DNA from 2 places in the Methylobacterium sp. 77 genome. Region 1 is predicted to be linked to the other one. Evidence: riboswitches for the same ligand, from Rfam matches in the RefSeq annotation. Region 1 holds a riboswitch; the other holds the start of a gene.

Region 1 (7,553 bases):
TCAGTTCGAGATTGGCGGGATTGGCCACCCCCATCCCCGAGCCGATGAGCGACCCCATCGGCATGACCGCCGCACAGCCGATATCGGCGAGCCGCTGGCACACGACGGGATCGTCGTTGCAATAGGGCAGTACGATGAACCCGTCATCGACGAGATGGCGGCAGGCTTCCAGCAATTCGGAGACGTCCGGGTAGAGCGTTTCCCGATCGCCGATGACCTCGACCTTGATCCAGTTCGTATCGAGCGCCTCGCGTGCCAGTTCCGCCGTCATGATCGCGTCGCGCGCGGTTTCGCATCCAGCGGTATTGGGCAGGAAGCGATATCCCTTGAGGCGCCTCACCGTGTCCGACCCATGGCCCTGGAGCGAGACCCGGCGGATCGATGCGGTGACGATCTCGGCCCCGGAAGCCTCGACGGCATCGACCATGATGCTCTGCGTCGGATAACCCGCCGTGCCGATGAAGAGCCGTGAACTCAAGGCCACGCCGGCGATGACGAGCGCATCCTCGGCGGCGGCTTCGATCGTGTGTCCGTTCATGAGCTTGATCCTTCGACTATCCTATCCGCCCTGCATGGCGCGCACGATCTCGACCTTGTCGCCCTCCGCGACCGGGGTTGCCTCCCAGTCGCGTCGGCGGATGACCGTGCCGTTCAACGCAATCGCGATCCCTTGCGGGCTTTCGATTCCCGTCTCCTCCGCCTCGATCAGGAAGAGGCCGGAAAGGTCGGCGGCCTCGATCTCGCGCAGGTTTCCGTTGATGGTGAGCCTCATGCGAAGGCCCTCCTTTCCGCGCGCGCCGGCCGCTGAAATCTGGCGAGGCCGAAGCCGCCAGCGAAACCGGGCAGCGCACCTTCGACGATCAGGGCGGCGACGGCATCTGCGGTCGCGGGAGCCAGAAGGTAGCCGTTGCGATGATGGCCGGTGGCCGCGACGAGACCGGGAGCGAGCCTGTCGATGATCGGCGCATCATCGTCGGATGTCGGCCTGAAGCCACTCCAGACCGCCTCGACTTCCATCTCCTCGATGCCGGGCAGGACGCGCCTCGCCCCTTCCAGCAGAGCATAGAGGCCGCCGGCCGTGACGCCGGGAACGAAGCCGCAATCCTCCACAGTGGCGCCGATGATGAGATGCCCGTCGGCTTTCGGAGCCATGTGAACCTGCTCGGTCCAGACCATGTGCGAGAGATTGCCCGTCCGGGCGTTGGTCTTCAGAGCGAGCGACTGGCCACGCAAGGGTCGCACCGGCAGGGCGAGTTCATCCGGGAGGAGCCCGGCTTCGCCGCTCCAGGCACCGGCTGCGAGAATCACGACCCCGGCCGACATCTGCCCGCGAGGCGTCGTCACGCCACGGACACGACCGCCTTCCCAATCGAGCGCCTCGACCGGACAATGCTCGACGATGACGACGCCGGCGGCCTGGGCGGCACGAGTGAGTGCCGCCATGACGAGGCGCGGATCGACCTGATGATCCTCCGCGCAGAACAGGCCGGCCGTGACCGAGGGACGCAAAGCCGGCTCTCGGGCACGAACCTCCATTCCGGAAAGCCAGCGTGCTGAGAGGCCGGACCGGACCTGCAGATCGTGCCGAAACCGCAGGCGGTCGACCTCGTCGCGGCCGATCGCCAGCACGAGGGTCCCCTCCTCCCGGTAGTCGATGCCGATACCGGAAGCGGTCTGGAGATCGTCACGAAACCCTGGCCAGCGCGCCAGGCTCTCCAACGCCAGCGGCAGGAGCGGATCAGAACCGGGTTCGTGTTCGGCGGCTGGGGCCAGCATGCCGGTGGCCGCGAGGCTCGCCCCGGCGCCGACCGTATCGCGCTCGATCACCGTCACGGTGAGACCGGCCTCGGCCAGACGCCAAGCCGACGAAAGTCCGATCAGCCCGGCGCCGACGACAACGACGTCGCTTCGCTCAGGAAGCGTAGCGGCTTCGATGGCGATACCGGTGGTTCGGCGCGAACCGATTGTTGATGTGGCTGAGACGTCCAACAGGAACCTCCGCGATGATCCGCAGAGATTGGTGTCCTTCCGCTTCTGATCCGAAGCATGCCGGGCTTCCGATGAGAAAAACCCGCGGTCCAATCCCTACGCCGGTATGAGCCGGTTCAGGTTCAAAGGATTTCCGCGCTGCCCGGACTCACGGTCCAAGCTCATCGGTTTCTCAGCCCCTTGACGGGGATCTCCCTGGAACGTGCCTGATGTGGGCAAGGATCACGCTTCGGTCAATCCCCGGACGCGCGAAACCGTATTCAGAGTGCTGCGGGTGTTCGCCCCGGCCGGTAGACGCCCATCGGCTCGACGAACCCGTCGAGATCGTGCTCCCCAAGGGATTCAGACTCGTCCCAGAGGAAATCGACGAAGGGCTTCGACATGAGAAGCGGCTCGCCGAGAGTCTTGTTCAAGCGGGCGAGCCGGCTCGCGAGATTCACGTCGCGGCCGATGACCGTGAAGTCGAGCCGAGCGCCGGAGCCGACATTGCCGTAGGCGGCTTCACCGTGATGAAGCGCGATTCCGGCAACGACCGGCTGCGCGAAGCGGCCGATGGCATTGGCCTCGTCGAGGGCGGACAGAGCGGTCCGGGCAGCGATGAGAGCGCCTTTGGCGGCACCGCCGAGATCGTCGCCGCGCTCGCGGAAGATCGCCAGCAACCCATCGCCGAGATACTTCAGCACCTCGCCGCCTTCGCGCTCCACCGCCGGTACAAGGCAATCGAAGAAAATGTTGAGGAGATCGACGGCCTCTTCCGGCGTCATATTCGCCGAAATCTGGGTGTAGTCACGCATGTCGGCGAACAGGATCGCCGAGCGGATGCGCTTGACCTGCCCACGGCGGATGTCACCCGAGAGGATCGCGCGGTGAGGCTCGTCGCCGACATAGATGCGCAGCACCTGATCCAGCGTCTTGTTGACGATCCGCATCTCCATCACGGCCGCCAGGGTCGGCATGACGAAGCGCAGAATGGCGATGTCCTCGTCCCGAAAACCATTGGGAGCGCGGGTCGCGAAGGTGATGCCGTTACGCGTGCCGTTGGTGAAGAACAACGGTGCGACGATGTAATGGGTGTACCCCCCGGCCTTCAGGTCGGGAATGATCGAGTAGTGCAGATCCAACGGCTGTTTCAGGTCGACGATGAGCCATTCGCCGGTCTCGTGGACAGTGAAGAAAGGGCTCTCCTGATAGGCCCTGTCGGACGCATCTCCGTGCGGGAACAGGCGGACCGTCGATCCCGTCTCACGAGTCCAGAAGCGGCCGACACCGGAATATTCGGAGTGCAGCGTGTCGATGGCGGTCGAAGCACGATCGACCGGCACACCAAGTCCGTTCAGCCGCTCCGACATCCCGGCCAGGAGGTCGTCAGCCTGCGGCAGACGCGCACCTTCGCTCAGCAGCCAATCCCGCAATGCCACGCAATCCTGCAATGCGCCGAACGGAACGTCGTTGGCCTCCGATCCGTCTGCATCGGCAGTCGGCGGAGGATGAGGCGGACCGAGTTCAAGCATAACGCCAAGGTGGGTCGGAGAGGGGCGAGCGGCAACGGGTGCCGCGAAGATCGTCACGATTTCCGAAGTCGGGTGTCGCTCAAGTCGTGCCATGATAAGGTGAAAAATACCATCACCGGTCGCACGGGACGCAGACGTTCTTTCATGTCATCGAGCTTGCCTATGCGTATCGCACTCGCGTCTTTCGCCGTCGTGACGCTCCTCGCGCTCCAAGGAACCGCAGGAGCGGAGCCTGCATTGCTCCCATCCGCCAACAATCCGATGCCAGCTCCCGCCAATCCGGGAGACCATGCTTTCAAGCCGACGGCATCGAGCTTCGCGCAAGCGAACGAGGCCAGCGTCCGTCGCCAGGCCGCCTTCAACAAACGAATCGCTCGGCGCGGCGAACGGGCGATCTCATCGCTGTGTGACGGCTGCAGAGCGAGGGCCCATCGGCATAAGCCGAAGGTCACGGGTAACGTGAGCCCGAGTGTAGGGCGCGGCATGCCCGATTCCGAGAGCATCTATTCGAGAGGGCGAGGGTTCGATCCTTCGCTGGCCGGAAGCGATTGAGAAATCGGCTTTTTTTAAAGAGCCAGCCTCAACGACAACGGCGCACCGAAAGGTGCGCCGTTGTCGTAATGGTCCGAGACATCTCTCATCCCGACGAGCGGGACGTTTCGTTCTTAGTTGTCGAGGAAGCTCCGCAGCTTCCTCGAGCGGCTCGGGTGCTTCAGCTTGCGGAGCGCCTTCGCCTCGATCTGACGAATACGCTCGCGGGTCACCGAGAATTGCTGGCCGACCTCTTCGAGAGTGTGGTCGGTGTTCATGCCGATGCCGAAGCGCATTCGCAGCACGCGCTCCTCGCGCGGCGTGAGTGAAGCCAGAACGCGCGTGGTGGTCTCGCGCAGGTTCGACTGGATTGCCGCGTCGATCGGCAAGACGACGTTCTTGTCCTCGATGAAGTCGCCGAGATGCGAATCTTCCTCGTCGCCGATAGGCGTCTCGAGCGAGATCGGCTCCTTAGCGATCTTGAGGACTTTTCGCACCTTCTCGAGAGGCATGGCCAACTTCTCGGCCAATTCCTCCGGGGTCGGCTCGCGCCCGATCTCGTGCAGCATCTGGCGCGACGTGCGGACGATCTTGTTGATCGTCTCGATCATATGGACCGGGATGCGGATGGTCCGGGCCTGATCGGCGATCGAACGGGTGATCGCCTGCCTGATCCACCAAGTGGCGTAGGTCGAGAACTTGTAGCCGCGGCGATATTCGAACTTATCGACGGCCTTCATGAGGCCGATATTGCCCTCCTGGATCAGGTCCAGGAACTGCAGGCCGCGATTGGTGTATTTTTTGGCGATCGAGATCACGAGGCGGAGGTTGGCCTCGATCATCTCCTTCTTGGCCTGACGGGCTTCGCGCTCGCCCTTCTGGACCATGTTGACGATCTTGCGGTACTCGCCGATCTCCAGCCCCGTCTCGGAGGCGAGAGTCAGGATCTGCTCACGCAGGTCGGCGACCTGCTTGGCACCTTTCTCGACGAGGTTCTTCCAGCCCTTGCCGCCGAGCTTACCGACCCGCTCCATCCAGTTCGGATCGAGTTCCCAGCCCTGGTAGTGCCGCAGGAATTCATCGCGGGCGACGCCGTGGCTCTCGGCATAGCGCATGAGGCGGCCCTCATGGCTGATCAGTCGCTTGTTGATGTCGTAGAGCTGCTCGACCAGCGCCTCGATGCGGTTCGAGTTCAACGACAGGGACTTCACGTCGGCGACGACGGTATCCTTGAGATCGCTCTGTTTCTGGTTCTGCCCGGAGGTCTGCGTGCCGCCGCCGGCCTTCAGCTCGGCATGCTCGTTCTGGAGCTTGCGAAGCTTCTTGTAGTTGTTGGCGATGTTGTCGAACGTCTCGAGAACGCGCGGCTTGATCTCGGCTTCCATCGCCGCGAGCGAGACGTTGTTCTCCATGTCGTCGTCGTCGTCGCTGCCCTCGGCGGGGATCGGCGCCTCGGCCTCGGAATCTTCGCTCTCTTCGCCCTCGGTAAGCTGCGGCGCGTTCTTCGCGTCCGGGCCGGCATAGGTGGCTTCGAGATCGATGATGTCGCGCAGGAGCACCCGGCCGTCGACGAGCTCGTCGCGCCAGATGATGATGGCCTGGAACGTCAGCGGGCTTTCGCAGAGGCCCGCGATCATTGCCTCGCGGCCGGCCTCGATACGCTTGGCGATCGCGATCTCGCCCTCGCGGGAGAGAAGCTCCACCGAGCCCATCTCGCGCAGGTACATGCGCACCGGGTCATCGGTGCGGTCGGTCGGCTCCTTGGCGGTCGTCTCGCGCACGGCCAATGGCTTGGCCGGGGCGATCTCGGCGACTTCCGTACCCTCGGCAGCGTCGTCGTCGTCGGACGCCTCGCCGCTCGCCGGCTTGTCGCCGCCGGCATCTTCGGTCTCTTCCGCCTCGACGACGTTGATGCCCATTTCGGAGAGCTGCGACAGCACATCCTCGAGCTGGTCCGGATCGGACTGGCCCTCGGGCAGCACCTCGTTGATCTCCTCGTAGGTGATGTAACCGCGCTTCTTGGCGAGCTTCACCATCCGCTTGACCGAGGCATCGGTCAGATCGAGGAGCGGTCCGTCGGTCTGTTGCTCCGGAGCAGCATCCGTATCGTCCCGTTCCGTTGCCTTCGTCGCCATGTTCCGCCTATTGTTGTCCTGGTCGCGTTGAGCGGGAGCGTTCGGCTCACTCCGCGTCGTCAACGCCGCCATTCAAGTGATGTACGGCGCGCACGAAGCGACCGCGTCGATATCGCATATCTCGGTGTACAAGCGATACGCTTGACCGACTGTTAACCATGCGCCTCGAAAGGCGCCCCAAATCTCAATTCATCGCGGGCTACGCGGCCGCCGTATCGTCTGATTCTGGCACGTCGGCGTCTGCCTCTGCCCCTGCGATCACGGCCATACGTTCCTTGACGTCGCATAGCCAAGCGAAGTTGGCCTCGGATTCATCCTCGACCAATGCTCTCTCGGCAGAGCGAAGCTCGCTATTTAGCGCTCCAGACTTCCGGTGCAAGATCACGGCCTGACGCAATGCGTCTTCCAGACGCATCCGGTCGGCATGTGGATCGAGCGTCCATCGGTCTCCCGGCCTGACATGAGAGGCAAGCCGCGCCGCCGCCGCTTCGAGCCCTGCCCTGCGCAGACGGCTCTCCAGAACCTCGACATCGGGCTGGTCGGCGTCGGCGGCCTGGTCCAGCAGGAGCGACCGAAGCGCCTGAGCATCGGGATCGTCGAGTTCCAGCGCCGCCAGATCCTCGGCTTCTATCCCCAACAGTTCCGGGTGGGCCAGCAGGCTTGAGACGATCATCGCCTCGCGATCCCGGAACATCGCCGTCCCGCCGGAATTCGTCGAGCCCGCATAGAGCGGATTGAACTTCGTCGTGATTCGCGGCGAAGGCGGCGGATCGCCCGGCCTCGGGCGGCGCTGGAACGTCGAGGTTCCGACATTCCGAGGCTCGTAGCCGTTCCGGCGCTGGCCGCCGTTACTACCCCCGGGCGACAAGGCCCGCAGTCGCCCCTCGATCTCATCCTTGTAGAACCGTCGCACCGTCTCGTCCCGGATCGAGGCGACCATCTCGCGCAGACCCTTGGCGAGGCCGGCCTTGCGCTCGGGCGTATCGGTGGGCGTCGACTCCGTAGCGCGCGACCACAGCACCTCCACGAGGGGCCGCGCCCCTTCGAGAACTCGGTCGATGGCCGAGGCGCCGGCGGAACGAAGCAGGTCGTCGGGATCCTGCCCTTCCGGCAGAAGCGCGAACCGAAGCGACTTGCCGGGCGTGAGCCCCGGCAGGGCCACGTCGAGGGCCCTGAAAGCCGCGCGCTGGCCGGCACCATCACCGTCGAAACACAGGATCGGCTCGTCGGCGTTGCGCCAGAGGAGCGCGAGCTGCTCTTCCGTCAGCGCCGTACCCAGCGGTGCCACGGCATTCGGATGCCCGGCCATGGTCATCGCGATGACGTCGACATAGCCCTCCACCGCGATGATCGTCCCGCGATCATGAGCGGCCTTCCGGGCGCCATG
Region 2 (7,553 bases), 1.5 Mb from region 1:
GCCTCTCGTCCAACCAGCGGATGATCGGCGGGAAGCGCCGCCACCAGCGGCTCGGCCAGGGCGCGCTCGGAGTCGAGTTCGGCATGGCTCACCGGCGGGCGGATCAACCCGGCATCGATCTGGCCCGACAGGATCGCCTCGACCTGATCCTTCGTCACCAACTCGCGCAGGGACAGGGTGACGTCGGGCATCGCGTTGCGGCAGGCGATGACGAGGCGGGGCAGGAAATCGTAGGCCGAGGCCGCCGTGAATCCGAGTTTGAGCACGCCGGCCCTGCCGGCCGCCACCTGCCGCGTGACGTAGGTGGCGGTTTCGGCCAGCCGCAGGATGCGCAGGGCTTCGGGCAGGAAGCTGCGCCCGGCGGCGGTGAGGCGTACCGAGCGGCTGGTCCGGTCGAGGAGCTGCACGTCGAGGACGCGCTCCAGCACTTGGATCTGCCGCGACAGGGGCGGCTGCGTCATGTTCAGCCGGGCGGCGGCGCGGCCGAAATGCAGCTCTTCCGCCACGGCGGCAAAGCAACGGAGTTGGCCGAAATCCAGCATGGCGCCTCGCAACGACGATGCGGCCGCGGGTCTCCCCACGGCCGCGCCTCTGTCCCCATCCGATCGGGTGACGTGATCAGCGCAGCTCCACCCGTTTGATCTCGCCGACGATGACGAGATAGCAGAACACCGCCACCAGCGCGTTCAGCCCGACGAAGACGAGGGCGCCGTTGAACGATCCCGTCTGCTGGACGATGTAGCCGATGGCGATGGGCGTGGTGATGCCGGCCGTGTTGCCGAAGGTGTTGAACAGGCCGCCGTTGAGCCCGCCGGTGGAGCGCGGCGAGGTGTCGGAGACCACGGCCCAGCCGAGCGCACCGATGCCCTTGCCGAAGAAGGCCAGCGCCATCAGGCCGATCACGAGGGCATCCGCCTGGACGTAATTGCAGCCGATGATGCTCATGGAGAGCAGCATCCCGCCCACGATCGGAATCTTTCGCGACGCGGTGAGAGACCAGCCGCGCTTCAGCAGCATGTCGGAGAGCCAGCCGCCCAGGATGCCGCCGACGAAGCCGCAGAGGGCCGGAAGCACGGCGGCGAAGCCCGCCTGCAGGATCGAGAGCCCGCGCTCCTTCACGAGGTAGACCGGGAACCAGGTGAGGAAGAAGTAGGTCAGCGTGGTGATGCAGTACTGGCCGATATAGATGCCGAGCAGCATGCGGTTTGAGAGCAGTTGCTTGATGGTCTTGCCCGCATCGGCCGAGGCGCCGGCGCCGCGGCCGTCCATGTCGAGCAGCGCGCCGCCCTCGCCGATGTAATCGAGCTCGGCCTTGTTGATGGAGGGATGCTCCTTCGGGCCGTACATCACTTGCGTCCAGAGCAGCGCGAAGGCGATGCCGAGCGCGCCCATCAGGGTGAAGACGTGGTGCCAGCCGTAATGGTGGACGACGAAGCCCATGAGCGGGGTGAACAGGACGGTGGCAAAATATTGCGAGGAGTTGAAGAAGGCCGAGGCCGTGCCGCGCTCGGCGGTGGGAAACCAAGCGGCGGTGATGCGGGCATTGGCCGGGAAGACCGGCGCCTCGGCCAAGCCCACGCAGAGACGCAGGGCGAACAGCACGGCCACCGCCGTGAAGCCGGTGAAGAAGCCAACGGCGCCCTGCATCAGCGTGAAGGCGGACCACAGGAAGATCGCCCCGGCATAGACCCATTTGGCGCCGTAGCGGTCGAGCAGCCAGCCGCCGGGAAGCTGGGCGAGGACGTAGGACCAGGCGAAGGCCGAGAATACGTAGCCCATGGAGACGGCGTCGAGGCCGAGATCCTTGGCCAGCGACGGGCCGGCAATTGAGAGCGTCGCCCGATCGGCGTAGTTGATGGTGGTGGCGATAAACAGCATCGTGACGACGAGGAGCCGCACGCGGCTCCGCTTCGCCGCGGTCATGACCAGACCGGCGCTCATGGCGTCTCTCCCAGATGTCGGGCCGCCCGGTCGTTACCGAGGCGGACATCGGTCGTTCTCGCGGACGTCCTGAAGGAGTACCCCGGCAACCGTTTGCAAGATAAAGCCTAAATCCGCCCCGAACCCGGCGTCCAACTCAAAGACTGGATGGATCGATGCAGAACCGGCATCGATGACGGGCGCGGAACGGTCCCGAACGTGGATATGCCGGCTTTCTCCGGAGGCTCAGAACCGGCTCGACCGGGACTCCCGATACGGCGCATCCGCCTCGCCCGCTTCCCTGTCCGAGGCCTCGATCGTGCGGCGGTCGACCTCGTCCCTGACACGGCGGCCCGCCATCAGGATCTCGACGAGGAAGGCGACGATGGCGGCCACCGTACAGACCAAGGCCACGCCGAAGCAGCCGAACAGGACGGAAGCCGTGGCGGCATCGCGCAACGCCCCCACGAACAGCGTCAGCACCGCGATTCCGGTCATGATGCTGCCGATCGAGGCGAGGACGACCGCGACATCGAGCATGAAGGAGCGACGGCGCAGATAGGACAATTGACGCGACAGGTGAGCGGCCTCGTCCGCATCCGCCTTCTGCAGGCTGGCGGCGGCGTCATCGACCCTGTCGGCCACGCGCCCGAGCCGCGTGGAGAACACGTTGAGCAGCGTCGCCAGCGCCGTCAGCAGGAAGGCGGGCGCGAGTGCGACCTGGATGACGTGGGCGATGTCGTCGGGAGCGAGGAGAGAACCGGGAGCGACCATGGCATGCCGTTACGCCATGCCGGAAGATGCCCGCAAGGACACAACTCCGCTCTTCTCACTGCGCACTGGGGCGATGAAAGACGCGCGCCACGACGTGGCTTCCGAAGTGGAGGCGTCCCGTCGAAGCGGGCATGCCGGCTTGTTCGAGCCACGCGATGGATCGGATGGGTATCGTATCCCGCCCGACGATCTAGGCGGGGCCGAGGATCCGTTCCAGTCGCATCCGGGTGATGAGGGAGATCTCGGCCAGCGCGGCGTCCCGTTCGATGTCGCGTGGATTCCCGAGCCGTCGCTCGAACTCGGCGAGGATGGAATCCTTGGTCCGCCCACGCACGGCGATGATGAAGGGAAACCCGAATTTTTCGCGGTAGGCGGCGTTGAGCCGGTCAAACCGGTCGAAATCCGCCTCCGTCATCCGGTCGAGACCGGCGCCGCCCTGCTCGGCGGAGGAATGTGCGGTCATCCGGGCGGCTCGCGCCTCCGCGCCCGCGAGTTCGGGATGGGCATTGAGGAATGCGAGTATCTCCGCCGGAGAGGCAGCCCGTACCGCCGCCATCATCGCGGCATGCAGTGCGGCCGCAGAGGCGAACGGTCTGGCATCGACCACGCGTTCGGCGACCCATGGTGAATTCTCAAACACCCCGCCGAAGGTGCGCACGAAATCCTGCCGCGACAGGGCGTTCACGGACGCCATGTCGAGGGCCGTCTCCGCGCTCCGCTCGACCACCGGCCGAACGAGAGGCGAGGAATCGAGGGTCGTCCATGCGAGGGCGGCCAACAGGATCGCACCGGGAAGCGGCGGCATCCCTCAGCTGCCGCGATAGGTCGAGTAGCTCCAGGGGGTCGTCAGCAACGGCACATGGTAATGGGCCTTGGCATCGGCGATGGAGAACTGGACCGGCACCATGTCGAGGAAGGGTGGATCGGCCTGGGGCACGCCCTTCGCCTTGAAGTACTCGCCCACGTGGAAGACGAACTGATAGCTTCCGGCCTTCAGGGCGTCACCGACGAGGACGGGCTTGTCGGTCCGGCCATCCGCATTCGTCGTCATCTGCATCACGAGGCGGAAGGCACCGTTCTCGGAGACGTAGAAATCGATCTTCATGCCGCCGGCCGGTTTGCCGCTCAGCGTATCGAGGACGTGGGTCGAGAGCCGCCCGCCCTCGTCGGCGACGGACTTGGACACCGGAAGCACCAGTACGGCGCCGAGGCCCAGCGCCGCCATGAACATCGTGCGCCGCGATCTGTCGAAGGTCATGAATGGCCGCTCCCTGGAACATTCCGGGTGCGCCCCGGACCGTAAGATCTGCCTGCAGAATGCGTGCCCGATGGGCGTGCCACCTTTCGCGGCGGCCTGAGATCGATCTCACGACACGGCAAAGCCCCGCAACGACGGATTGCGGGGCTTATCGGTTGCGGCTCTTGCCAAGCGATCGTGGCTCAGGCGTTTCCGCCTGAGCGCCGGATGCTATTGCGGGCAGCGATGACGCAGGCCGTCATTGCCGAGATAGGTCCCCGAGCGCTGATCGTAGGAACGGAAGCGCTGGATGCAGTAGGCGACATCCTGATCGGACCCGCCGACATCCTGCTGAACCTCCACGGCACCACCGTAATAGGCCGGAGCGTAGCCGCCGCCGTAGCCGCCGCCACCGTAATAGCCGTTGCCGTAATAACCGCTGCCGTAACCGTAGCCGACACCGGCACCCGCGAGGCCAAGGCCCAGCCCAAGCCCGAGGCCGCCGTAACCGTAGCCCCGGCCATATCCGCGATTGTAGCCATAACCCCGATTGAAGCCGCCGCCGCCGCGACCGTAGCCGCCTCCGACCACAGTCGGGCCGGTGACGACACCGCCTCGACCGCCACCGAAGCCGCGATTACCGGCGAACCCGCCGCCGCCTACGACCGGTCCGCGGAAGACGCCGGCACCGCCACCGCCCATCTTGCCACCGCTGAACCCTCCGCCGCCGAAGCCGCGTCCGCCGCCGCCGCCGCCACCCATCGTCGGGCCATGGAAGACGCCGGCTCCGCCGCCGCCGCCCTTGCCGGGACGCGCATCGGCCGTCGCCGGTAGGAACGCGACGGCGCCGATGAGCGCCGCGGATGCAAGAACGAGCCTGTTCATGAGAAACCAGCCTGACTGTCGAATGGGAAATCAGAATTTACAACGCACAGCGCCTCGATAAAGCTCCATCGGATCCTTTGTTTTGTGTTTCACAGGCCTAATGCAAATAATAAGCTGCCGGCATGGATTAAAAACAATGCTTTGACAGCAATCGGTCGCTCATCATGTCGGCGCCCGGCGCTCCCCCGTGAGGACGGGCGTCTTTCACTCCGGCGTGGATGTTTCTCCTCCCGATTGACAAAGCGACCGCGAACGCAGACTTTCGAATGGTTCCGAGGGGAGCCCCGTGAAGGGGGCTGAGAGAGGGCTGGAGCCCTGACCCTTGAACCTGATCCGGCTCATACCGGCGGAGGGACGGGAACTGCGCTTGGGTCTTCTGCTCCGATCGAGTGGGTGCCCGTCGTCCTGACGTACCGTTGCGAACCGGATCGCCTCCCACGCCAGGAGCGAATCCGACATGAACGCACCCGTCCTTCCCAAAGATCTTTCCGGACAAGACCCCGCCAAAGGCCAGCCGCAGGCCGTGACCACCGGCCCGATCATGGGCTCGCGCAAGGTCTATGCGAGCGTTGCCGGCCGCGACGACATCCGGGTGCCGTTCCGCGAGGTCACGCTGAGCGATCCGAAGGAGGCCCCGGTGCGGGTCTACGATCCGTCCGGTCCCTACACCGAGACCGACGCCCGGATCGATCTCAACGGCGGCCTGCCGCTGCTGCGCGATCCGTGGATCGCCAAGCGCGGCTACGCCACGATCACGCCGCGCGCGGTCAAGCCCGAAGACAATGGCTTCGTCCCCGAGGACAAGCTCGTCGCCCCTTGTCCGGCGACGCGCCAGATCCGCAAGGCAGGCCCCGGCCAGCTGGTGACACAGTACGAATTCGCCAAGGCCGGGATCATCACCGAGGAGATGATCTACGTCGCCCACCGCGAGAACCTCGCTCGCGAGACGATGCTCGAGGGGGCGCAGACCGCCCTGGCCGACGGCAACAGCTTCGGCGCGTCCCTTCCGGCCTTCATCACGCCGGAATTCGTGCGTGAGGAAGTGGCGCGCGGCCGCGCCATCATCCCGGCCAACATCAACCACCCCGAAGTCGAGCCGATGGCGATCGGCCGCAACTTCCTCGTCAAGATCAACGCCAATATCGGCAATTCCGCCGTGACCTCGTCGGCCGCCGAAGAGGTCGAGAAGCTGGTCTGGGCGACCCGCTGGGGCGCCGACACGGTGATGGACCTGTCCACCGGCCGCAACATCCACAACATCCGCTCGTGGATCGTGCGCAACTCCCCCGTCCCGATCGGCACGGTGCCGATCTACCAGGCGCTGGAGAAGGTCGGCGGCGATCCGCTCAAGCTCGATTGGGAGGTCTTCAAGGACACGCTCATCGAGCAGGCCGAGCAGGGCATCGACTATTTCACCATCCATGCCGGCGTCCGCCTCGCGCATGTGCCGCTCACGGCGCGCCGGGTCACCGGCATCGTCAGCCGAGGCGGCTCGATCATGGCGCGCTGGTGCCTCGCCGGGCACCGGGAATCGTTCCTCTACGAGCGGTTCGACGAGATCTGCGACATCATGCGGGCCTACGACGTCTCGTTCTCGCTCGGTGACGGTCTGCGTCCCGGTTCCATCGCGGATGCCAACGACGCGGCCCAGTTCGCCGAGTTGGAGACGCTGGGCGAACTCACCAAGATCGCCTGGGACAAGGGCTGCCAGACCATGATCGAGGGCCCCGGCCACGTGCCGATGCACAAGATCAAGGTGAACATGGAAAAGCAGCTGGAGGAGTGCGGCGAGGCGCCGTTCTACACCCTCGGCCCGCTGACCACCGACATCGCCCCCGGCTACGACCACATCACGTCGGGCATCGGCGCCGCCATGATCGGCTGGTTCGGCTGCGCCATGCTCTGCTACGTCACCCCGAAGGAGCATCTCGGGCTGCCCAACCGCGACGACGTCAAGGAAGGCGTGATCACCTACAAGATCGCGGCCCATGCCGCCGATCTCGCCAAGGGCCACCCGGCGGCGCAGCTGCGCGACGACGCGCTCAGCCGCGCCCGCTTCGACTTCCGCTGGGAGGACCAGTTCAACCTCTCCCTCGATCCGGACACGGCGCGCGCCTACCACGACGAGACCCTGCCGAAGGACGCCCACAAGGTCGCCCATTTCTGCTCGATGTGCGGCCCGAAATTCTGCTCGATGAAGATCACGCAGGATCTGCGCGCCGAGGTTCTGGCGATGGAAGCGGCCGGACAGGTGCTGGGCGAGGCGACGCCGATGAGCCAGGCCGAGCGCGAGGCCGGCATGGCGGCGAAATCGGCCGAGTTCCAGGCCGAGGGCGGCAAGCTCTACGTCGACGCGGCGGAATAATCCGCCTCGACCCCGCCCTCTCGCGTCTCGGCGCGAGAGGGCATTCGGCCTCGATCGCCCTGTACTCCTCGGCGATCGAAGGGGACCCGCCTCAAACGCCTCCGGCGTAGCGGCTGACCGCGAGGTCCGGGGTGGCGATATCGGGCGTGCGGTCGGAGATGAGATCGGCCAGTACCCGCCCGGAGCCGCAGGCCATGGTCCAGCCCAGGGTGCCGTGGCCGGTATTGGTGTAGAGGTTGGAGAGGCGCGTGGCGCCGACGATCGGCGTCCCGTCCGGCGTCATCGGCCGCAGGCCGGTCCAGAACTTGGCCTGGGCGACGTCGCCGCCCGCCGGGAACAGGTCGCTCACCGAGCGCACCAGGGTCTCGCGAC

What was found. A riboswitch is a leader RNA that binds a small molecule or an ion and turns the genes downstream of it on or off. The one in region 1 is predicted to bind thiamine pyrophosphate.
Region 2: linked by a shared signal. The riboswitch ahead of thiC (phosphomethylpyrimidine synthase ThiC) and the one ahead of thiO (glycine oxidase ThiO) in region 1 are both predicted to bind thiamine pyrophosphate.

The regions. Positions count from the first base shown of each region.
Region 1 covers NZ_KB910516.1:2,610,644-2,618,196, forward strand. Annotated here, with positions in the region: gene A3OK_RS0112380 (thiazole synthase) at 1-538, opposite strand, end outside; gene thiS (sulfur carrier protein ThiS) at 560-772, opposite strand; gene thiO (glycine oxidase ThiO) at 769-1,989, opposite strand; TPP riboswitch at 2,065-2,195, opposite strand; gene A3OK_RS0112395 (adenylate/guanylate cyclase domain-containing protein) at 2,250-3,500, opposite strand; gene rpoD (RNA polymerase sigma factor RpoD) at 4,166-6,166, opposite strand; gene dnaG (DNA primase) at 6,366-7,553, opposite strand, start outside.
Region 2 covers NZ_KB910516.1:4,084,967-4,092,519, reverse strand. Annotated here, with positions in the region: gene A3OK_RS0119410 (LysR substrate-binding domain-containing protein) at 1-542, opposite strand, end outside; gene A3OK_RS0119405 (MFS transporter) at 619-1,941, opposite strand; gene A3OK_RS0119400 (DUF2721 domain-containing protein) at 2,167-2,694, opposite strand; gene uraD (2-oxo-4-hydroxy-4-carboxy-5-ureidoimidazoline decarboxylase) at 2,885-3,499, opposite strand; gene uraH (hydroxyisourate hydrolase) at 3,503-3,919, opposite strand; gene A3OK_RS0119380 (BA14K family protein) at 4,163-4,816, opposite strand; TPP riboswitch at 5,082-5,188, shown strand; gene thiC (phosphomethylpyrimidine synthase ThiC) at 5,274-7,181, shown strand; gene A3OK_RS0119370 (D-amino acid dehydrogenase) at 7,273-7,553, opposite strand, start outside.